DNA from 4 places in the Glutamicibacter sp. NPDC090743 genome. Region 2 is predicted to be linked to each of the others. Evidence: riboswitches for the same ligand, from Rfam matches in the RefSeq annotation. Region 2 holds a riboswitch; each other region holds the start of a gene.
The links. A riboswitch is a leader RNA that binds a small molecule or an ion and turns the genes downstream of it on or off. The one in region 2 is predicted to bind S-adenosylmethionine.

Region 1: it holds a riboswitch for S-adenosylmethionine, as region 2 does, so the genes downstream of both, ACIQTS_RS16345 (hypothetical protein) here and ACIQTS_RS14200 (O-acetylhomoserine aminocarboxypropyltransferase/cysteine synthase family protein) in region 2, are expected to answer to the same signal.
Region 3: it holds a riboswitch for S-adenosylmethionine, as region 2 does, so the genes downstream of both, ACIQTS_RS04980 (acyl-CoA dehydrogenase family protein) here and ACIQTS_RS14200 (O-acetylhomoserine aminocarboxypropyltransferase/cysteine synthase family protein) in region 2, are expected to answer to the same signal.
Region 4: it holds a riboswitch for S-adenosylmethionine, as region 2 does, so the genes downstream of both, ACIQTS_RS08675 (O-acetylhomoserine aminocarboxypropyltransferase/cysteine synthase family protein) here and ACIQTS_RS14200 (O-acetylhomoserine aminocarboxypropyltransferase/cysteine synthase family protein) in region 2, are expected to answer to the same signal.

The regions. Positions count from the first base shown of each region.
Region 1 covers NZ_JBIVXE010000008.1:42,902-48,312, forward strand. Annotated here, with positions in the region: gene ACIQTS_RS16330 (DEAD/DEAH box helicase) at 1-142, opposite strand, end outside; gene ACIQTS_RS16335 (LOG family protein) at 229-1,419, shown strand; gene ACIQTS_RS16340 (VIT1/CCC1 transporter family protein) at 1,483-2,586, opposite strand; gene ACIQTS_RS16345 (hypothetical protein) at 2,642-2,908, opposite strand; SAM riboswitch class IV at 2,925-3,038, opposite strand; gene ACIQTS_RS16350 (DinB family protein) at 3,106-3,693, opposite strand; gene ACIQTS_RS16355 (helix-turn-helix domain-containing protein) at 3,827-4,393, shown strand; gene ACIQTS_RS16360 (hypothetical protein) at 4,530-4,946, shown strand; gene ACIQTS_RS16365 (APC family permease) at 5,053-5,411, shown strand, end outside.
Region 2 covers NZ_JBIVXE010000006.1:252,283-257,693, reverse strand. Annotated here, with positions in the region: gene ACIQTS_RS14215 (hypothetical protein) at 376-639, shown strand; gene ACIQTS_RS14210 (hypothetical protein) at 684-911, opposite strand; gene ACIQTS_RS14205 (CoA-binding protein) at 1,499-1,993, opposite strand; gene ACIQTS_RS14200 (O-acetylhomoserine aminocarboxypropyltransferase/cysteine synthase family protein) at 1,993-3,366, opposite strand; SAM riboswitch class I at 3,482-3,576, opposite strand; gene ACIQTS_RS14195 (histidine phosphatase family protein) at 3,688-4,248, shown strand; gene ACIQTS_RS14190 (RNA polymerase sigma factor) at 4,362-4,859, shown strand; gene ACIQTS_RS14185 (methylated-DNA--[protein]-cysteine S-methyltransferase) at 4,856-5,411, shown strand, end outside.
Region 3 covers NZ_JBIVXE010000002.1:323,606-329,016, forward strand. Annotated here, with positions in the region: gene ACIQTS_RS04955 (DUF202 domain-containing protein) at 1-50, opposite strand, end outside; gene ACIQTS_RS04960 (YidH family protein) at 50-397, opposite strand; partial or broken gene ACIQTS_RS04965 (MBL fold metallo-hydrolase) at 484-705, shown strand; gene ACIQTS_RS04970 (MBL fold metallo-hydrolase) at 718-1,500, shown strand; gene ACIQTS_RS04975 (acyl-CoA dehydrogenase family protein) at 1,618-2,847, opposite strand; gene ACIQTS_RS04980 (acyl-CoA dehydrogenase family protein) at 2,876-4,102, opposite strand; SAM riboswitch class I at 4,153-4,243, opposite strand; gene ACIQTS_RS04985 (hypothetical protein) at 4,518-4,892, shown strand; gene ACIQTS_RS04990 (GntP family permease) at 4,968-5,411, opposite strand, start outside.
Region 4 covers NZ_JBIVXE010000003.1:470,805-476,215, reverse strand. Annotated here, with positions in the region: gene ACIQTS_RS08685 (DUF1852 domain-containing protein) at 1-334, opposite strand, end outside; gene ACIQTS_RS08680 (LysR family transcriptional regulator) at 458-1,399, shown strand; SAM riboswitch class I at 1,629-1,719, shown strand; gene ACIQTS_RS08675 (O-acetylhomoserine aminocarboxypropyltransferase/cysteine synthase family protein) at 1,804-3,111, shown strand; gene ACIQTS_RS08670 (cystathionine gamma-synthase) at 3,108-4,313, shown strand; gene ACIQTS_RS08665 (PhzF family phenazine biosynthesis protein) at 4,540-4,854, shown strand.

The DNA of each region.
Region 1 (5,411 bases), on a different contig from region 2:
TCTGGTGGGTGCTTTCGTCGAATTCCACGTCAACCACGGAATTTGCTTCTGCAGCCAGGTTCTTTCCATAGAAGAAAGGAACGTTGCCCAGAAAAGCCAATAAGTGGCGGGCATCAATGGTTGGTGGAACAGATTCAATCATCCTCTCATCGTTTCACGTTCCGGGCCTTCGCGAAAGTTGAAGGGCCTTTCTGTGAATAATCACTATCTATGACGTAGCGTTGACGCATGTCCCAAGTGTGGCCCTACCTTCCAGCACGCGCAGTGAACATAACGACGCTCGTTGAATTCGACCGTCTCGCAGCCGAAGCGCTGGCTTCCCACCGCGCACGCGGAAAAGGCTGGCGAGTGCACCGTGTTGATCTGCGCGAACGGGATACCGTGCTGGAATCCTTGGATCTTTCCGAAGCGCTATTCATCGATTGCCAGTATTCCGCGCAAGGAGCGCAGATCGTGCAAGCCACTGGCGGGCTGTGCATGAGCTCGGGGGAGGAGCTTCCCTTCGAGACGGTGGCTCGCGGCTTGTATTCGCCGCATGAGTTGTACTCGGGGATCCGGACGCAGACCTACGAGCATGTGCCTGATGCGAAGATCTACGCGTACTCCCAGCAGCATGCAGCGGTGAATTCCGATAGCGATAGCAATGCGCTGGCAAGAACCCTGCATGATCACCACATTGGCCAGGCGCTGGTCTCGGCAGTGTACGAGGGCACGTTCAAGGAAACCCCGATTATCGGGGTGATGGGCGGGCATGCGATGAGCCGGGGCACTGCGCAGTATGCGCAAGCTTTGGAGCTTGGGCGCATGATTACCCGGGCCGGCTACGCGGTCGCCACCGGTGGAGGCCCCGGCGCAATGGAAGCTGCCAATGCCGGTGCGTGGCTGGCCGATTACGGACCAGAAGATGTCGCTACGGCATTGCAGATGCTGGCCGAAGTGCCAGATGCGATCCATCAGCGCACCGGCTGGGCGAGAACTGCGTTGATGGTCAAGGAGCGTTTCCCGAGCCAGCGGCAGTCCCTGGGCGTGCCAACCTGGTTCTACGGCCATGAGCCGCCGAATCTGTTTGCCACCCAGATTGCCAAGTTCTTCACCAATTCCATTCGTGAAGCGATTCTGCTGGAGCAGTCCAACGGCGGGCTGGTAGTTCTGCCCGGGGCCGCTGGCACGGTGCAGGAAATCTTCCAGGATGCCTGCGAAAACTACTACGCTACCGGTGCTCGCGTGGTGCCGATGGTGCTGATCGGCAAGGACTATTGGACGAGGGATCTGCCTGCTTGGCCGCTGCTTCAGGCCCTGGCCAAGGACCGTGTCATGGAACAGAAGATTGCTCTGGTGGAAACCGCCGAAGAAGCGATGGAGTTCATCCAGAGCATGCAAACCCTGCGCCGGCGTACCCGGAGGCCGGAGAACAGCTAGAGCACGGCATGGAAAATGCCGGTACAGACAGTGCCGTACCGGCAGTCGCAACGTAGCGGGCTACTAGCTGATGCTGACGTCGAAGATCAGGCCCAAGCAGTAGGTGATGGCCGCTGCGCCCCAGCCGATGGCTAGCTGGCGCAGGCCGCGCTTGAGTGGCGAGGCACCGGAGAGCAGGCCTACGATCCCGCCGGTGATCATCAGGGCCAATCCCACCAGGACTACCGAGACGATGATCGCGGTCATGCCGGACAGGCCAAGGATATACGGCAGGATCGGCACCACAGCACCGGAAGCAAAGAGGAAGAACGAGGTGGCCGCCGCACCGGTGGCCGAACCCAGCTCCTGGTGCTCCTTCTCGAGTTCTTCGCCGCGACCCTCTGGGTTCAGCGAGAAGTCGGGGTTGCAATCGCAGGTGAACAGGCCCATGCGTTCGGCGGCCCGGTGCTCGGCATCTTCATCGCTCATGCCGCGGGCCTTATAGATTAGCAGCAGCTCGTTGGCGTCCAGATCAAGGTTCGGGGCCGCTGTCAGCGTGACCTGGGTTGGGCGTGAAGCTGTCAGCAGCTCGCGCTGGGAACGCACCGAAACGTATTCGCCAGCTGCCATGGACAGTGCACCGGCCAGCAAGCCGGCAATGCCGGAGAACAGCACGAAGGTCGCTGAAACACCGGTCGCACCGATGCCCATGATCAACGCGAGATTGGAAACCAGCCCGTCGTTGGCGCCGAAGACCGCAGCACGGAAGTTGCCCGAAAGGCGCGCACGGCCTGCTGTAGCAAGCGCGCGAACGACTTCTTCGTGGACCTGTTCGTCGGCCGCCATCTGCGCGGTGGCGTCCTTGTCATCGCGGTAGGGCGAACTGCTCTCGGAGCGCTGGGCCATGGCCAGGACGAAGACCGAACCGAAATGCAATGCCAGGAAACGCAGCATGGTGCGGCGCAGCGACGGGCGGACTTCCTTGACATGTTCGCCGAGCAGGACGCGCCAGTGGGATTCGTGGCGTGCTTCCGCCTCTGCCAGGCCCAGCAGGATTTGCCGTTCCTGCCCGGTTTTCTTTTCCGCGAGGGCCCGGTAGATGGAGCCTTCTGCGACTTCATCAGCGAGATACTTGCGCCATCGCTGGATCTGCGCTTTGGTAGGTTCGGTTGCTGAGTGCTGTGACATCGCGAAGATGACTCTCCTGGAACATGGAGTTTCCCAATGAAACCCGTGGATCGGATCAACTACCCAGTTTAGTCAGGGCTCCTGCACTTGGGAATTTGGCAAGACTAAAAGCAAATCGCTTGCCCGCAGGATCTCCGGCGACTGGCACCACCAGCAGCAATTCAGATGTGGCCGGGTCGAAGGTCGGCCGGCGGGCACAACGAGCAATGAGCTGTTCAAGCCTGAGCGGATCTGCAACGTAGCAGGTGCGCCAGCGGCCTTCGGCCTTGAACTGCACTTGGCCGGTCTGGCGGTCGATGACGGGCAGAATCGGATATGCCATGGGACGTCAACTCTCTTGCGCGCTCTTGCCCGTGCACCTGTTGATGCGCGGACCGCTTCCTCATCCGAACCACCCATGAACTTGGGGTTGGTGCGCGGCCAGTCGGAGCTTGGCGCCGCGTCTCGTGAAGCAACATTTCCGATGGTACCGCCGGTGGCAGGGCGCGGTGAAGTCCGAATGCGTAATATGACTGCGGCTCAGCTGCCCGGGGCAAAGGCATTGGCCAGTTGCTGCAGCTTCTCGCGTTGTTCGGCCCATTGCCCCGCGGTGTAGCCGGGCAGCAGATCCAGTTGCGCGGTCCAGCCAGCACGGCCATCGAGCTGCTCGCGGATAATATCCAGATGCCCTGCATGCCGGGAGGTCTCGGCGAGCGCATGGATGAGCAGGTGATCCAAGGTGGTTTTGCCAGCTGGCCCCCACCACGGTACCTCTACGGGACAGTCCAGGGGCAGGTCGCTGATGGCTTCATCGGCGAAGGCGATGGCTTTCCGATACAGGCCGATCAGCTGTTGCGCATCCATATCTGCTGGCGGGAGGAAATCCGCGTCGGGATCATGCGGCGCAATGAATTCGCGAACGTAGCGGTCATCGGCCCTGCGCTTGAGGCAGGTGCCGAAATATTCGTATTCATTGATCGCCAAATGGTGCAGTACTCCCAGGATATGGGTGCCTGTGGGGGTGAGCGGAGTGCGTGCCAGGTGTTCGGCGAGGCCTTCTGCCTTGTAGATCGCATTCTCGCGCGCGTCGTTCAGGTACCCGCAGAGCTTGTCCTTGGTGCTGTCCATGGACAGAGTCTAGTGAGCGCTGCAGCCTCGCGGTAGAGGGCGCGGTGTGTTTACCATTGGTAAACTTGCCCCGCAGGCCTTGAAGCCAAAGTGGTTGCGGTTGTTGCTGCAGAAAACGTCGAGGAGCCAAACGATGAAAACCTTGCCAGTTGAACCAACCGGTGCTGCGATCAATATCGGTGCGAGGCTGCGCGGGGTGCGCCAGACCCAGCGTATGACCATTGACCAGGTCGCCGAGCTATCCGGACTGACCAAGGGTTTCCTCTCGCGTGTGGAGCGCGACCTGACCAGCCCTTCGGTTTCCACTCTTTTGCGGTTGTGCGAAGTGCTGGGCATGGAGGTCGGTACCCTCTTCGAGGTTCCTGAAACGAAACTGGTCCGACTGGAGCAGGCGCCCCGTGTTTCCCTGGGCGGTGACGGCATCACGGAGCAGCTGGTCACGCCGCGCAGCGAGAAGCGGGTGCAGATGATTCGCGCCGAGATTGCGCCCAAGGGCACCGGTGAAGCGGAACTGTATTCGGTGGATTGCGAGCTGGAAGTGCTGCACGTGATCGCTGGAAAATTCATCCTGGTATTGCCTGATCAGCGCGTAGAACTCGAAGCAGGCGATACGATCACCTTCCCCGGGCGTGAACCGCATAGCTGGGAAAACGATTCTGATGAGGTCGCTGTGGTTACCTGGACGCTGATCCTCTCATGACGCCAAGCCACGGCACTTGCTGCCATGGCACGGCATGCGCAGTGCGGCTGCGCGTTCGTCTGCGGGGAGATGAACCGCGTATTCTAGGAACGATGCGTTGTTCCGGGCGCTCGGGACAATCAGTGATGGGAGAGGCGTGAGGACAGGCGAACCAACCGCTGCGCAAGATCAACTGCGCAGTATCAGCTGGTGGGCTTCGATACTTTTCGGCGTTCTTATTGGCACCACCTTGACCTGGATCCGCACCCAACGCAATTTCTTCTTCATTGGCGCCGCGATTCTGGCCGTCGTCATTGTCACCATTGGCGTGCGGACGATTCGCCGACGGGCACGCTTCCCGGTGATGGCGCAGGCACGCACCTCGTGGGCGTATGTGCTGTGGACCGGTGTCCTGCTGGTCCTGGCCGGACCGATCCAGCTGGTGTACGTAGCTGATGACCTTTCCGAACTGACGATCAAATCGCTGGTCATGTCCGCAGGCTTCTGCCTGGGCATTCACGAGGTCGACCGCGCGCTGGTGAAAGCCAGCAAGAAGCGCTCCGGCAAGGCCTAGCCTCCTGATTTGGGCAAAATAGCCTGAAATGTAGTCAAAACATCCAATACCCTTTGGCGCGATTTTGCATAGTGTGATCCTGATCAACTTTCCAGAAGGGGTTGCCATGTCAGGAAAAACCGCGAAGAACCACACCGCAGAACCAGGCCTCAAGAAGGTCCTCGGCCGCTGGGATGCCTTGGCCATAGGCGTTGGCGCGATGATCGGTTTTGGCTGGGTCGTGCTCACCGGCGACTGGATTACCACCGCCGGTCCGCTGGGAGCCACGCTGGCCATGCTGGTTGGCGGTGGCATCATGGCGGTAGTCGGCCTGACCTATGCCGAACTCGTTGCGGCCATGCCGAAAGCAGGCGGTGAGCACAACTACTTGCTGCGCGCCATGGGCGCCCGCTGGTCTTTTGCCGGTTCGTGGGCCATCGTCGGCGGCTACATTGCGATCGTGGCCTTTGAAGCAGTGGCACTGCC
Region 2 (5,411 bases):
ACCCTGGGTCCTCGCAAGCTCGTCTCCAAGGTGTGTCGGGCGTCCGCTGGCGTGTCCGGTTGGTGGCCCGGACTTCGTCAGGTCTTTTCCTGTTTTTGCTGCTGTCCTTCGGAGTGTACGGGCCACCTCCAAACCCACAAGCCACTCGCTGCGCTTCGGGCGTGCTCCACCAGAAATTCTTGGTCCGCGCTCCTTCGTCGCTTCTTTCGGCCCAAGATTTTCGTGGATTGCGCACGCCTGACGGGTTGATGGGTTTCCGGCTGGCCCCGCTACATTTCTTTTCGCCAGCAGGCAGAAAAACAACCGGGGGAGGGCTTCGACGGGAGGCTGGCAATCTGCCCCTCTTTCCGTGAAGCGAAAGGATGCAAAAAACCTATGCAGACCACGACCAAAGACAGCCGCGAAACCGTTACCGTCCCGGCAACTGTCGAGCGCGATATGTACGGCGAAGTGTATGACTGGATGGAATCGCTGGCCGGTACCGGGTGGTACGAAGTTCCAGGGTGGGGACGCGACGGATGGGACCTGAGATCCTGGCCTTACATCATCTTCGCCGCGACGAAGACGACCGATGAAACCGGGAAGCTGTGCGGATACACCACCTACGTGGAAGGCGACGTAACTGGTCAAAAGAACTAGGCCGTCCGGCAGAACGCTCCGATTATGGACAAGGGAAGCAACAGCTAGGAAGCCTTTTTGGTTTCCTTGGTAGCAAACCAGCCGGGCAAGCTAATCAGCAGCCCCACGACACCAACAATCGCCACCACCCAAAGAGCCGGGGCAGGCCATGAGTCCAGGTTGTTCTCATCCATGATGACCCCCGTAGAATACAGGGCAATCCCGCTGCATACCAAGGCAGTCAAGCTCATCCCGAGGGCCACGGACCATAGGGTTCTTCGATTTGCATCCACTGTCTGCTCCTTCGTATCTCCAGTCAACTGGCGCACCTCCAAGGAGGCTTCTGCTTCCGGAGAATTCTGAATAGTGCGTCAACCCAGAGTACTGTCTCCGATGCCTCTTAGCTGGGTGCCGCAGATGGAATCCTCGCCCAGAGAAATTTCAACTCCGTGCAGCATCGAGGGTGCGGCACCATGCTATTGCGAGATGCTGGAATGTTCTCGGGCCAAGGGAATTGAGTTTTCATATAGCAGTGCGGGCGGGATTTTTCTTGTTTCGTTCGTGCTCGTAGCGAATCGAACTCGATTCTCCCTGCCTGTTTTAGGGTTTGGGTCGTTTGGCCTTGTCTTGCAGTGCTGTGGTTTGCAGATTTTTCGATCTGTGATTGAATGCGTCGAGCACTTCGGGGCCACACCCACGGCATGCCGTGGGCCAATTGCATCGACCATGGTTCGGCAGAGGTCTTGTTCTTCCTTCGGAATGCTCCGTGCAAAAGTTCAGCGTCGTTGACCAAACCGGCCATTTCCGGGGAATTGCCGCAGAAAAATGGGTGCATGCAACGCAATGTTGCATGCACCCATTTCCTGGAATCTTGGACTCCCTAGGCAAGTACCTGGCGCTTGGAGGAAATGACGCCGGTATTGAATCCAGCCAGGCGCAGGCCGCCGTGGAAGCGGGCGTGCTCGATCTTCACGCAGCGGTCCATGACCACATTCATGCCCGCGGCCTCGGCGCGCCGGGCCACTTCCTCGTGCCAGGATCCCAGCTGCAGCCACAGGGTCTTCGCGCCTACGGCCAGGGCCTCGTCCAACACGGTAGGCAGGTCATCGTGCTTGCGGAAAACCTCCACCAGATCCGGGGTCTCCGGCAGATCGGCCAGCGACTTGTACACCGGCTGGCCCAGGATCTCATCGAGTACCGGGTTGATGAAATACACCTTGTACTTGGAGGAGGAGAGCAGGTAGGTAGCCACAAAATAGCTGGCGCGCGATGGCTTGTTCGAGGCGCCGACAATGGCGATGGACTTGGTGTCACGCAGGATCTCCAGGCGCTGTGCGGCTCCCGGGCCTTCCCAAGCGGTATCAACGGCAGTCATTAGATTGCTCCCTTCGAAGCGGTTGGCAATGCGCAGGCGGAACCGTCGTAGGCCGGTGCCTCGAACCCTGCGGCGGAACCGGCAATCGCTTCCTGCGAAGCGGCCAGCGCCTGGTCCAGATCCCAGAGGATGTCCTCGACATCTTCCAGTCCTACCGACAGGCGGATCAAATCTTCTGGCACGCCAGCGGAGACCAGCTGCTCGGCGCTCAGCTGCTGGTGGGTGGTGGAGGCCGGGTGCAGCACCAGGGTGCGGGCATCGCCGATGTTGGCCAGGTGGCTGGCCAACTGCAGGGCTTCGATGAACTTCGAGCCGGCTTCGCGCCCGCCCTTCACCCCGAAGCTGAAGACCGAGCCGACGCCCATGGGCAGTAGCTCCTTGGCCTGCGCGTGCTGCGGGTGGGATTCCAGGCCGGCATAGTTCACGTAGGTCACGCGCTCATCGGCCTGCAACCAGGCAGCGACCTGCTTCGCGTTGGACAGGTGGTTGTCCATGCGCTGCGGCAAGGTCTCCAGGCCCTGCAGCAGCTGGAATGCGGACTGGGCCGGCAGAGCCGGTCCGAAGTCGCGCAGCTGCTCGCTGCGCAGCTTGGTCAGGAAGCCGTACTCGCCGAAGTTGTCCCACCAGGAGACGTTGCCGTAGCTGGCAACCGGTTCGGTCATGGTGGGGAACTTGCCATTGCCCCAGTTGAACTTGCCCGACTCGATGACCACGCCGCCCAGGGTGGTGCCGTGCCCGCCGATGAACTTGGTGGCCGAGTGGATCACGATATCCGCGCCGTGCTCGATAGGGCGCAGGATGTACGGGGGAGTGAGCGTCGAATCGACTACCAGCGGGAGATTGTGGCGGTGCGCCACCTCGGCCAGGCCCTTCAGGTCAGCGATGTCGCCGGACGGGTTGGCCACCACCTCGGTGTAGACGGCCTTGGTGTTTTCCTGGATCGCCGCTTCGAAGTCGGCGGGATCATTGGAGTCGATGAAAGTGGTGTTGATGCCGAAGCGGCGCAGCGAGACATCGAGCTGGGTGATGGTGCCGCCATAGAGCTTCGAGGAAGCCACAATGTGGTCGCCTGCCTGGGCCAAGGCCGCGAAGGTGACGAATTCCGCGGCCATGCCCGAGCCGGTGGCTACCGCTCCGATGCCGCCTTCCAGCGAAGCCATGCGCTCTTCGAAAGCCGCTACGGTCGGGTTGCCGATACGCGAGTAGATGTTGCCGTACTTCTGCAAGGCAAAGAGGTTGGCCGCATCGTCAGCGTCCTTGAAGACGAACGAAGTGGTCTGGTAAATCGGCACTGCGCGTGAGCCATGCTCGGCATCGGGGGTGCCTCCGGCATGCAATGCGCGGGTGCGGAATCCAAACTTGTGATCTGCCATGGTGGCTTACGACTCCTTGTCGATTGGGGTTTCGCGGGCACCGCAGGGCGGGCCGCGATCGAGGCAGGAATCCCGGAATCAATGTCGCTTCCTGCTGTGGTCCAACGGGTAGGCGGCTGCATCGTTTCTGGCGGTAGCACCGTAACCACCGGATGTGGCAGGTTGCTGCGGCGTCATCGAACCAGATCTCTCAGCCGCTCGGGATGGTGTAATAATCTTCGCAACATGACCGTTCGTGACCCAACTATGAGTCGTAACGTTGCGTATTGGAGCTGTTATCGGAGATTCTTCGATACCTATTACCCCGGTTAGGCTGGAGTCATGGATACTTCGCTGGCACTGGTGCGACACGGGCAGACCGATTGGAACCTTGCAGGGCGCCTGCAGGGGCGTACCGATATCCCGTTGAACGATACCGGGCGCGAACAAGCTCGCGAGGTCGGGCGCCAGCTCATCGGCCAGAACTGGTCGCTGGTACTTGCTTCGCCCTTGGAACGTGCCCGGGAAACTGCCGCGCTGATTGCCCAGCAGATCGAGGCCGAGACGGGGAACGCTGTTCCGGAACTCATTGAACGCGGCTTCGGCCCGCTGGAAGGCCGGATCATGGCCGAGGTCAGCGAAGCGGAATCGGCTGCTGCCAAGGACCTGCGTGAGCCGCGTGCCCAGATCTTGAGCCGTGCGGTGCCAGCGCTGCTGGAGTTGGCCAGCAGGCATGCCGGGCGCAAGGTCATGATTGTCAGCCATGGGGCCACCATGCGCACCATCCGTGACGCATTGGCCGGAACCACGGATCCCCAAGGCGTGGAAAATGGCGAAATGCTCCACTTGGACTTGATCCGCCTTGAGCAGATCGCCAGCGAATTGGATCTGATGGCTTTCTAGGAATCCATGGGGTCTCTGCGTGAAGGAAATTTTTTTCATTCACGCCTCACAAAATGGTCTCCTCGTACGTTTACATGGTGAGAAGCCATGAAGGCGCAAATGCCAGGAGATCCATGCAAGCACCGTTCGAGCGGATAGTCCAGGACTATGGACTGAACGTCCTGCGCGTTTGCCGTGCCCTGCTTGATGAGCATCGCGCGCAAGACGCCTGGTCCGAAACGTTCCTTGCCGCGCTCAAGGCGTACCCGCAATTGCCTGAAGACGCCAATGTCCTGGCATGGCTAGTGCGTATTGCCCGGAACAAAGCCATTGACGAGTTGCGCAGGAACAAGCCGGAAATCCTCATCGGCCAAGACGTGGACAGCCTGGCCCCATCGGCCCAACGGCCGGATCTGCAGTTGGAGAACCTGCAGCTGTGGCATGAGGTGAACCAGCTTCCTGGCAAGCAGCGGCAGGTGGTGGCCTACCGCTATCTGGGCGGAATGAGCTACGCGCAAATTGCCGGAATCCTTTCCGGCACCGAAGCTGCCGCCCGGCGTTCGGGCGCCGATGGGATCAAGAATCTGCGGGCCCGGATGGATGACCAAGAACTATGGAGGGAGCAGCCATGAACGGAATAAATTATCGGCAGCAGGCTACGGCCGCTGAAGCGCAAATCCTCGACTCGCTGCAGGGCCGGCTCGTTGAGCGGGCCCGTGCACGGGAACTTGTTGATGTTGCCTATCGCGTGGTCGATAGCCCCGTGGGGGCCTTGCTGCTGGCCAGCACCGATGCCGGGCTGGTCCGGGTCGCTTTTGAATCCGAAGGCCATGACCGGATTCTGGAGGTGCTCTCGGAAAGGCTCAGCCCGCGGATCCTGCGCGACAATTCGAGCCTGGATGATGCCGCCCGGCAACTGGAGGAGTATTTCGCGGGCCAGCGGCATGGCTTCGATCTTCCGGTGGACTTGCAGCTCTCCACCGAGTTCCGCCGCCAGGTGCAGCTGGAACTGGGTCATATCGATTACGGGCATACCCTGAGCTACGCCCAGCTGGCGCAGCAGATCGGCAAGCCGAAGGCGGTGCGGGCCGTCGGTTCAGCCTGCGCCACCAACCCGATTCCCATCGTGCTGCCCTGCCATCGGGTGCTGCGCACCGATGGTTCATTGGGCGGCTACCTGGGAG
Region 3 (5,411 bases), on a different contig from region 2:
GTGCGCTCTGGCTGCAACCCCGGGTCGCTGATCTCGATGGGCTCTTTCATCACGAGCTGAGGGACCAGAAAATCATGGCGATCGCTGCCAGTGAGGCCACCACGGCACCGAATGCCAGCAGCGGGACAATGGCGGGAATCGGCAACGGCCTGCCGGTGCGCATGCTGCGTTCCACGCGGACCCAGCGCACGGCTGCACCGGCGGCAATCAGGATGCCGACGCCGATCACCAGCACCGCCAGCCAGGTGCGAACTGGCGACGGGAAGGCCTCTGCGGCGAATGCCTCCAGCGCTGTGCCGCCCGCGAGGAAGGCTAGCGAAGTTCGAATCCAGGCCAAGAAGGTGCGCTCGTTGGCCAGCGTGAAGCGCGGGTCAGGCTCACTGCCCCGTGGCAATATCCAGCGTGAAAGCGGATGATGGCATCAGCTTGCCGATGAAATAACCCGTCTACAGGAGACAGATGAAGCCAGTGATGAAGACCGGAATGCATGCAGTGGCGCTTGGAACTGCTGGCGGCCCGCTATTGAGGCCGGATCCAGGAACCGGTCACCGTCGCGGAATTTCTACCGCGATCGTTGTGGACGGCCACGCTTACTTGGTGGATTGCGGCCATGGCGTCGGTTTGGGCCTGGCTGAGATCGGGATTCACCCCACTTCCCTGCGCGGAATTTTCATTACCCATCAGCATTCAGACCACGTCATTGACCTGAATTCTGTCATGGTCCTGGGCGGCCTTGGGTTCCGCGGCACCGAGGGTCGGCAGGTTCCTGTTTTCGGACCGGGTGATCGAGGAGTGCTGCCCTCGATGCAGACAGCGTCCGAAGAACCGGAAGCCATATTTCCGCAGTCGCCCACACCCGGGACCAACGCCATGGTCAACTTGCTGCTGCGCGCCCATGCGACAGATCTCAACGATCGCCGACGGGATTCGGCGGCACCTGATATTTCGGATATTTTCCATGGCGTAGATATCGAGATTCCCGCCGGCACAGGCTTCCACCCCAACCACAACAACCATCCGGACATGGAGCCTTTTGAAATATACGCTGATCGGCATGTAAAAATTAGCGCTATCCTGGTCCAGCACCAACCTATCGCTCCGGCATTCGCATTCCGCTTTGATTCGAGATATGGATCGGTCGTGGTTTCCGGCGATACAGCGCCAAGCGCAAATCTTGCGCGCCTGTCCCAAGGCTGCGACTTGCTGTTCCATGAAGCTATTGATCTGGAGGCCATCGCTCGTAGCTACCCGCATGCCTCATCCTCCGAACTGGAAGCGAGCATGGGACATCATCGGCGCGCGCACACCACCGCAGAAGACGCAGGTCGAATCGCCCAGCGGGCTGGAGCACGGAACTTGGCGCTGCATCATTTGGTTCCCGCTGGATCTGGAATGGAAGTTTGGCAGCGGGTTTCGAAACAGTTCTCTGGCGGCCTCTTCGTGCCCCGCGACTTGGATATCTTCCATATCGCAAGTGGCACGGTTACCCAGGTGCGCTAGGGCCAAGGCCGGCAGCTATCCGTCAGGCGACTGGAACGATGGTCGATCAATTGCCCCGGGCCGACGACCACGAGCCCAGCACCGGCAAAGGATGCTGGGCCCGCAAGACCATGGAATCTACTTTGATGCACCAATCGCCCACACGCGCGGAAGCTCGGTGCCATTGACCGCCAGGTCGCCAATCAACCGCGCCTTGAACACCCAGGGGTTGTGGTTGCCGGCGGTACGGGCATTGCGCCAGTGCCGGTCCAGGTTCTTGGTAACGCTCGTGGCGCTGGCGGCCAGCGCATCAAAAGCGTGGGTGATCGCGTTGAGGACCAATGGCGTGAGCACCACCTGCGCCTGGGCGCTGGCCAGCTCTGCCGCATCGTTGGCTGCTTCGTCCTCATCCCCGGTCACCTCGCCGGTGTGCAGCGCCTGCGCAGTTTCATAGGCTCCCTGCAATGCCGTCGACACTCGTTCCACCGTTGCCGCGGCAGCGAAGGCCGCCGCGGAGACCTCGCCGATCACCTGCAGCAGCTGCGGGTCTTCGGCCGCCAGATTGGCCGCGGCATGGCTGAAGGTCCGCTTGCGCGCCTTCAGCTCGGCGGCGAAGTCGCGCTCGGCTGCTTTGGCGGAGCCGGCCAGAACAGCGAGCAGCACCTGCTGGTAGAAAGCTGTCTGGTACTTGAAACGCGTATCGAAGTCGATGAGGTCTTCTTCGGCGACAATCGCATCGGTGAAGGTGGAGGTGCCGGTACCCGTGGTGCGCTGGCCGAAGCCATCCCAGTCATCGGCCAGCTCGACGCCGGGCTGGTGGCGGTTGACTGCGGCGATCACGCGCTTTCCGGTGTCGGTGCGCTCTGCGTAGGTATCGAGCCAGTCGGCGAAGATCGAGCCGGTGGAGTAGTACTTGGTGCCGTTGATCTTGAATCCGCCCTCGCCGTCCGGGGTGACCTTGGTGATCACGTCCCCGACCTTGACGGTGCCGACCTCGGTCCAGGAGTTACCCACCAGTTCTCCCGCCACGAAGCGGGCCAGCCACTTGTCGCGCCCCGGGCCGGGGGCCGCAACCAGACGGTCCTCGACGAAGGCGAAGTGCGCGCGCAGCGCTTGGGCAATATTGGAATCCGCGGCCGCGAGATCCACGAAGAGCTCGAAGAGTTCGGGCAGCGTAGCACCGGCACCCCCGTGCGATTCCGGGATCCGAACCGCACCAAAGCCGGCAGCAGCCAGGTCCGCGACCTGCTGGTAGGGCAATTCGCCGGTGCGGTCGCGTTCAGCTGCACCCTGCGCAATGCGCGCGAAGAGCGGTGCGAAGCGGTTTTTGAGTCCTGCGAGTCGATTGCCAGTTGCAAGTACAGTCATCGTTCAGTCCAATCCGGGAGAAGTTTTCTTAGGTGTACAGCGAGAGCGGCTGGGACTCTCCGCGCAGGAAGTAGGCGCCGACCTCGATCTTCTTGTAGTCCACTGGGTCGTGCAGCGAATGGGTGCGCACATTGCGCCAGTACAGGTCCAGACCCACCGAGTTCGCAGTCGAAGATGAACCGGTCACCTCGAAGATCCGGTTCGCCACATCCACTCCCACCTCAGTGGAGACCACCTTGGCTTCAGCAATTTCCACGGCCAACGCCGCTCGTTCGGGCCGGGTGACTTCCCCGGCCTTCGAGAGCAGGGCATCGAATTTCCGGCCCAGCTTCTCGGTCAGCGCCGCCACTGCTGCAGTGCGGGCTTTGAGCTCTCCGACGGTGCGCTGGAAGATCGGGTCCTGCGAGTAGGTCTCTGCCTGCGAGAACAGCCAGGCGTTCTTGCGGCCCAGCAAGATCTGCTTGCCGCGCTCCAGTGCTCCCTGGGCGATGCCCAGGTAGAAGTTGGCGAAGGCCAACTGGATACCGGGGGTAAGCAGGGTGGAGACCGGTTCATCGGTGACGAATCCCAGCAAGTCCCCTGCTTCGAGCCGCACGTTGTGGAACTTCAAGGAATTCGACGCGCTCAGCCGCTGTCCCAGGTAGTCCCAGTCGTCAACGATTTCCAAGCCATCGATATCGCGTGGCAGAACCAACGCGAGAATCTGCCCGTCGTATTCTCCGCCCTGGACCAGCGCGTTGATGACGATGACCTCGCCAACACCGGAACCCGTGGAGAATCGCTTGGCTCCATGCAGTCGGTAGCCGTCCCCTTCGGCGCTCAGCGTCAAATCCGGATCAACTGGATTCACCGAATCGCCCCAGAGCCAGCCACCTTCCACGGTGCGCTGCCACCATGCCCCTTGCGCTTCTGCCGGGGCGTAGAACGCAATGCCGGACTGGTTGATGTAGTGGTAAGCCAGCAACTGCGAGATGGAGCCATCAGCTGCGGCCAGTATGCGGACCGCTTCGAAAGCCATTTCCCAATGGGCTCCGGCTCCGCCGAATTCTGCAGGCACCAAGAGATTGAGCAACCCGGCTTCGCGCAGCAGCTGCACTTCGGCGAAAGGCTGGGCGTTCTTTCGGTCGCGTTCGAGCGCGTCAGCCGCCAGCTGGCCAGCTACTTGCTGGGCGACGTCGCGCCAATGAGCCAGTTCAGCTTCATCAGCAGTGCCGGTGTAGGGCACGCGCGGCAATTGGGTATCCAGTACAGTCATCTTCGTTCTCCTCTTGGGCTATGGATTCCGAAGGATGCAGAAAATCTGCGGATCCATCGAACCTGGCGTTAGCACTACCTGCGGAGTGCAGGCTTGCTGCGGCGTCTCGGAGCCAGGCCTCTCAGCCGCTCTGGATGGGTTGTGCTCCGAGTCAAGCATTACTGGCAGGTCCTCGGGAAGGGCGCTGTCATGCGGAGGAACAGCAGGACAAAATACGTCATCTTCGCGCCTTCGCCCTGCCGGAAAACGGGCAGATAAGACGTCATATGACCTTCGCATGACGCACTTGGCATGCCGGAACTGGATCTCAAGAGCGTTCCCGCAGGCATCGATTGGGAACACAGCGTGGATCAGGGCACTTCCATGCGACCGCATAGAATGGCCATTCAAGATCAATCGGCAGAAGAGGCGGCAAGTGGATCCAGCAGGCGTGATTGCCTTCATGTTCGGGTTGCTGAGCATAACGCTGGTCGCAGCGTTCCTCGCCCCGATGGCACGGGACCGGAAGCTCGCTCGCAATGCGGCGATCGGCATCAAGACGCGCCACACCTTGGCCAGCGATGGGGCCTGGCTCGCCGGGCATCAGCAGGCTGCGCCCCTGCTTGCCGCGGCTTCCTGGGCCGGTTGGGCGGCATTGGCCAGCGCAGCAGTTCTCTGCCTGCTGGGCCAATTCGGTTTCGCCTTCGCCGCGACCGGAGCCGGCTACCTGGCCGCCATCGCGTTGCTGGTGATCTCGACTGCCACAGCGAATAAGGCCGCGCGGAGCTTCCCGGCGGCAGGCCTGGGCTAATCCAGTACTGCTTAAAGCAACGGATCGCGCCATCTGCCGATGGCGCGATCCGTTGCTTTCTTGGAAGGCGTGCTGCTAAAGCAGTACGGCTCCCAGGACCAGTACAGTCAGGAACCCCGCGGTGCCCTGGATGGCGGTAGCCACGCTCAGGGTCTTGTAGGCGGTGATCACCGGAATGCGGCTGAGCTGCGAGACGACCCAGAAGTAGGAGTCGTTGGCGTGCGAGACAACCATCGCACCGGCGCCTACTGCCAATACGGATAGCACCATGCCCAGCTCCGAACCCAAGCCCAGGGAGCCGAGCATCGGAGCGACCAGCGCGGAAGTGGTCACCATTGAGACGGTGGACGAGCCCTGGGCGGACTTCAGTGCAGCGGCGATCAGGAATGGCACAGCCAGGCCCAAGCCCAGTCCGCTGAGTGAATCCGAAAGAATCGTGGTCAGATCCGACGCGGCCAGGACCGCGCCGAAGCCGGCGCCGGCACCGGTGATCAGCAAGATCGGAGCAGCGGTGCGTAC
Region 4 (5,411 bases), on a different contig from region 2:
TTCCCTGGGTTCGAGTGCCTAGGAGTTTATCCACGATCGTGGTTTCAAGGACTTCTAAAAGGGGAAATTTCTGGTCGTTATTATCGGCAGTGAAATGCACGTTGGCAGAAATGATTTCCAATTCCAGCGCATATCGGTCTCCTTGGGGATTGTCCCAGTGAGCCAAGGAATTGAAGCGGCGGTTGATCATTGTTAGAGCATTGTTCAGGTTCTCTGCGCGGCGCTCTCCACGCGCCAAATTGGCGAAGTTCGTGGTGGTGCGCGAATTTGCTGACGGGGTGTAATTCTCGTCGAATTTAGTGGTGCTAATGCTGAAGGTCAACGCGTCTGCCATGATGGCCAATCTGTTTCTTTGGGGGCCGTGGTGGGCCGAGGGGAAGTCGATGCGTCAATCATGCAGGGTGATTCTTGATATCGGGTAACTCGATATAACTATGGATTCATATAGACTCTGGCTATGGTTCAGGGAACAAATGGTTTGACGCTGCAGCAACTTCGCTATTTCGTGGCGGTGGCCTCCGAGGGGTCGATTTCGGCTGCCGCCGACCTGATTTACGTCGCACAGCCCAGCATGTCCTCAGCGATGAAGGAGCTTGAATCACGGGTGGGGCGCACCTTGCTGATGCGTTCGGCCAGGGGAGTAACGCTCACCGCCGAAGGCGCCGAATTCCTCGGCTACGCCCGGCAGGTCCTCGAGCAGGTGGAGCTTCTTGAACATCGCTATCTCGGCCGCCCCTCCGCCCGGCGGCTGCTGGGCGTCTCCACCCAGCACTACTCGTTTTCGGTGGATGCTTTTGTTCGGATGGTGCAGGCCAGCGGGGCCGAGGAATACCAGTTTTCGCTGCGCGAGACCCGCACCGAGCAGATCATCGAGGACGTGCGCACGCTGCGCAGCGACATCGGGATCCTGTACCGCAACGACTTCAACCGAAAGGTCATCGACAAGCTGCTGCGCGAATCCCGGCTGGTCTTCCACCCGCTGTTCCTGGCTGATCCGCACATCTTCATCTCGCGCAGCAACCCGCTGGCCACCCGAACCCAGGTCACGCTCGAAGACCTCGAAGACCTGCCCCGGCTGACCTTCGACCAGGGCGCGAATAATTCCTTCTACTTCGCCGAGGAGGTGCTCTCCACGCGCTCCAGCCAACGCGAAATCCAGGTCTCGGACCGCGCCACCATCTTCAACCTCATGATCGGCTTGGGCGGGTACACGATCTCCACCGGCATCATCAGCGACGAGCTGGATCCCTCCATCGTGGCCATCCCGCTGGCCATCGAGGAGCGCATCGAAATCGGCTGGATCGACCACGCCGCTATCCCGCTCACCGACCAGGCCCAGCGCTACCTGCAAGAAGTGCGAACGGTGGTCGCCAGCTTCGGGGTAGAAGTGCTCGGCTGAGCCGCCAGCAGCGTAACCCCCGGTCATCGAGCACCGGCACATCGTCACAAACTTCCAGCAAAACCCCTGCATCACGCCGATTCATCTCAAAAGGTCGCGTCATAAAGTGCTGCCGGCCACCGCGTCATCATGACAACGAGAAGTCATATGAAGCCTGGCGGCCTTGTATGAAGCCGGGCGCCGGATACCGCTTGCACCGTTTGCGGCGGATAGCCAACCATGGAAGAACAACCCATCAAGAGCGGCTGAGAGATCTGGCTCGGAGACGCCGCAGCAACCATCGGGAAACCGAAAGGTGCTACCGCCAGGAACGATGGAGCAGTTCCGAACGCGTTTTTGCGTAGCTTCGTGCCGCCGCACGATGCCAATCGGTGCACTCCCTCGCAGAGAATCGAGGAGGAGCCATGAGCCAGGAAACCGACGCGGTGCACGCAGGGTACCGCCCGAGCGGAGACTTCCGCCCGATGCTGCCGCCACTGCACAATTCCGCGGCCTACCAATTCGCATCGCACGCCGAAGCGGTGGAGAAGTTCGCCCTGCGCCAGGCCGGCTTCACCTACTCGCGCACCGGCAACCCCACCGTTGCGATTCTCGAACAGCGCGTGGCCGCCCTGGAAGGCGGGGCCCACGCGGTGGCCACCGCCACCGGGCAGGCTGCCGTGGCCCTGTCCCTGCTGGCCCTGACCCAGGGACCCAAGCACATTGTGGCTTCCTCCTCGCTCTACGGCGGCACCGTGGATTTGTTCACCGACACCTTCGCCGACTTCGGGATCCGCGTCAGCTTTGTCGACCAAGCCGATCCGGCCGCCTGGGCCGCTGCCATTGAGGAGGACACCCGGGCGTTCTTCTTAGAATCGGTCTCCAACCCGCTGTGCACCGTGGCCGACATCCCGGCCATTGCGGCCATCGCGCACGAGCGCAACATCCCGGTGGTGGTGGACAACACCCTGGCCACCCCGCTGAACGTGCGCCCGCTGGAACTCGGAGCGGACATCGTGGTGCACTCGGCCACCAAGGCTCTGGCCGGGCACGGCTCGGTGCTCGGCGGGATAGTGGTGGATTCGGGAACCTTCGATTTCTCCGATTCCTCCCGCTGGCCGCAGATCGCCGCGCCGCGGGTGCGGCTGAATGGCGCTTCGCTGCTTGAACGCCACGGGCCGGCGGCCTACGCGATGCTGGTTCGTTCCAAGTTCCTGCACGATCTGGGCCCGACCCTCGCACCGGCCAGCGCCCAGGGCATCCTTGCAGGCATCGAGACCCTGCCGGTGCGCGCGGCCCACGTGCAGCGCAGCGTCGCCCGGCTGATCGACGCGCTTGCCGAGTATCCGGGCATTGCCGCCATCCACCACCCCGCGCTGCCCGAGCACCCCAGCCACGAGCTGGCCCGGGCGCTGGCGCCGAAGGGCACCGGCTGCGTGCTGGCCATCGAGCTGGCCCACCCATCCCTGGTTTCCCCGGTCATTGACGGGCTCAAGCTGATCAGCCTGGCCGCGAATGTGGGCGATACCCGCACCATGGTCGCCCACCCGGCCACCATGACGCACTGCCGGCTCTCCGAGGCGCAGCTGGCAGCCGCCGGGCTGAACACCTCGACCCTGCGCCTGTCGGTGGGACTGGAAGACCCAGCCGACCTGCTGGCAGACATCACCCAATCGCTGGATCTCGCGCTGGCCGCAACCACCGCCGACACCAAGGAAGTGAGCTTCGCATGAGCGGCTTCAACACCCTGGCCGTGCACGCCGGCCAGCACAAGGACCCGCACACCGGTGCGGTGATCCCGCCGATCTACCAGACCAGCACCTTCATCCAGGACGGCATCAACGTGCTGCGCGCCGGGCACGAGTATTCGCGCGGCTCCAACCCGACCCGCAACGGCTTCGAATCCCAGCTCGCCGCGCTGGAAGGCGGCGCCGCCGGGTTCTCCTTCGCCTCGGGCATCGCGGCCGAAGATGCGCTGCTGCGTGCAGTGCTTGAGCCGGGCGACCACATCGTGCTGGGCGCCGACGGCTACGGCGGCACCAACCGGCTGATCTCGAAGCTGCACGGCAAATGGGGGATCAGCTCCTCGGCGGTGGACATCACCAACCTGGATGCGGTGCGCGCCGCGCTGCGCCCGAACACCGCGCTGCTCTGGGTGGAGACCCCGTCCAACCCGCTGCTGGGCATCGCCGACCTGGCCGGCTGGGCCGCCATCGCCGCCGAGCACGGCGCCCTGCTGGTCGTGGACAACACCTTCGCCACCCCGTACCTGCAGCGGCCGCTTGACTTCGGAGCGCACGCGGTGGTGCACTCGACCACCAAGTACATTGGGGGGCACTCCGACGTTCTCGGCGGGGCGGTCATCGTGGCAGACTACCTGCACCGCGGCCAATCGTTGGCCGAAGCCGTCGGCTACCAGCAGTTCGCCGGGGGAGCGGTCTCCGGTCCGCAGGATTCCTACCTGGCCGCCCGCGGGCTGAAGACCCTGGGCCTGCGCATGGAACGCCACTGCGCCACCGCAACCACTCTGGCCCGCTGGCTCGATGACCGTCCCGAGGTCGCCCGCGTCTACTATCCCGGGCTGGAAAGCCATCCGGGCCACGAGCTCGCCAAGCGCCAGCAGCGCGGTTTCGGCGGGATCCTCTCACTGCAGCTCTCCGATGAAGCGGCAGCCCGCGCCTTCGCCGAGTCCATGGAATACTTCCAGCTCTCGGTGTCCCTGGGTGGGGTTGAATCCCTGGTCTGCTATCCGCGCGAAATGACCCACGCTTCGCTGATCGGCACACCGCTGGAGATTCCAGCGAACTTGGTCCGCCTCTCGGTGGGCATCGAGGAGCCCGAGGACCTGATTGCCGATCTGGAACGCGGGCTGGCCGCAGCCGCGAAGGCTTCCGAGGCCGACAGCATCCAGCACCGCAGCCTGGCTACCGCCTGACCTGCCGTCGCAGCACGCGGGCCGTCCGCACAGGAAGGCCCGCGTGCAAGACGTCGGCACCGCTTAGCGATTCGCGCCTCCGGGGCACTCCAAGCTTGCAAATCTGGGTTCCAACCTAATGATCTCCGGCATCGCGATCTGCGCCCCTCACGACGATTGCTTTCGAGGAGCCGCCTATGCCGCGAAATCCATTAGTTGGCGATGGCAAGGACGGGGCCGTGGTGCAGTGGGCTCCTCCGAGGAGGTTCAGGCCTTGGAACCCGACTTGCCCAATGCGAAGGTCGGTGCCGTCGGCGCGCACGCCGGGGGATCGCCGCATGCGTTCGAGCTGCACACTTTCTCCCCTGAAGCCAACGTGTTCGAGGATCAGGTATGCGGATCGATGAACGCCTCGGGCGTCCAATGGCTCACCAATACTGCGAAGACACCTGCGAACTATCGAGCCTCCCGGAGAACGCTGATGGGCAGGTCCGGCGAGCACGCAGTCAGATTCCAGGGCAGGATGGTGTGGGCCGGAGGAACGGCCAGTATCCTATACTGAGGCACAACGGCAGTCTGACGACAGTGCGACGTCCATCTGCTCTGAGCAGGCACATCCACGTCAGGAGTTCGCCAGCCGAGACGGCGGAAGATCCTTCGCCCTGGCGCCATGGCTGAAGAGGAAATTCATGCCAAGAACCTCTGTCTGGTACTGGTCTTAGCCGCCGGTCGCAACTAACATTTACCGGCTCCGGCGATAAGCAGGGTCTTTGCATGTCAGAAACGCCGTTTAAAACCAAAATAGGTCGAAGGGCTCAAGGTCCTGTTGTTGCTATGGCAATTATCGGATACGCGCGAGTAAGCCGGCACCAGGGGACCCCAACGCCGCAGGAAGCCAAGATGCGTGCCGCTGGCGCGGAAAAGGTGCTTACCGAGCGCGGGGAATCGAGCCACATCGCCAGCCGGTCGCGATGGGAAGCATGACTGAGATACATGAGGGCCGATAGCAGGCGCGTGATCTGGGCACATCGGATAGCCGGCACCGAACGTACCCTTGAAACGCTCCGCGAGCTGGGAAACGCGGATTAATCCACTCAGTCTCGCCCAACCGCTCCCCGA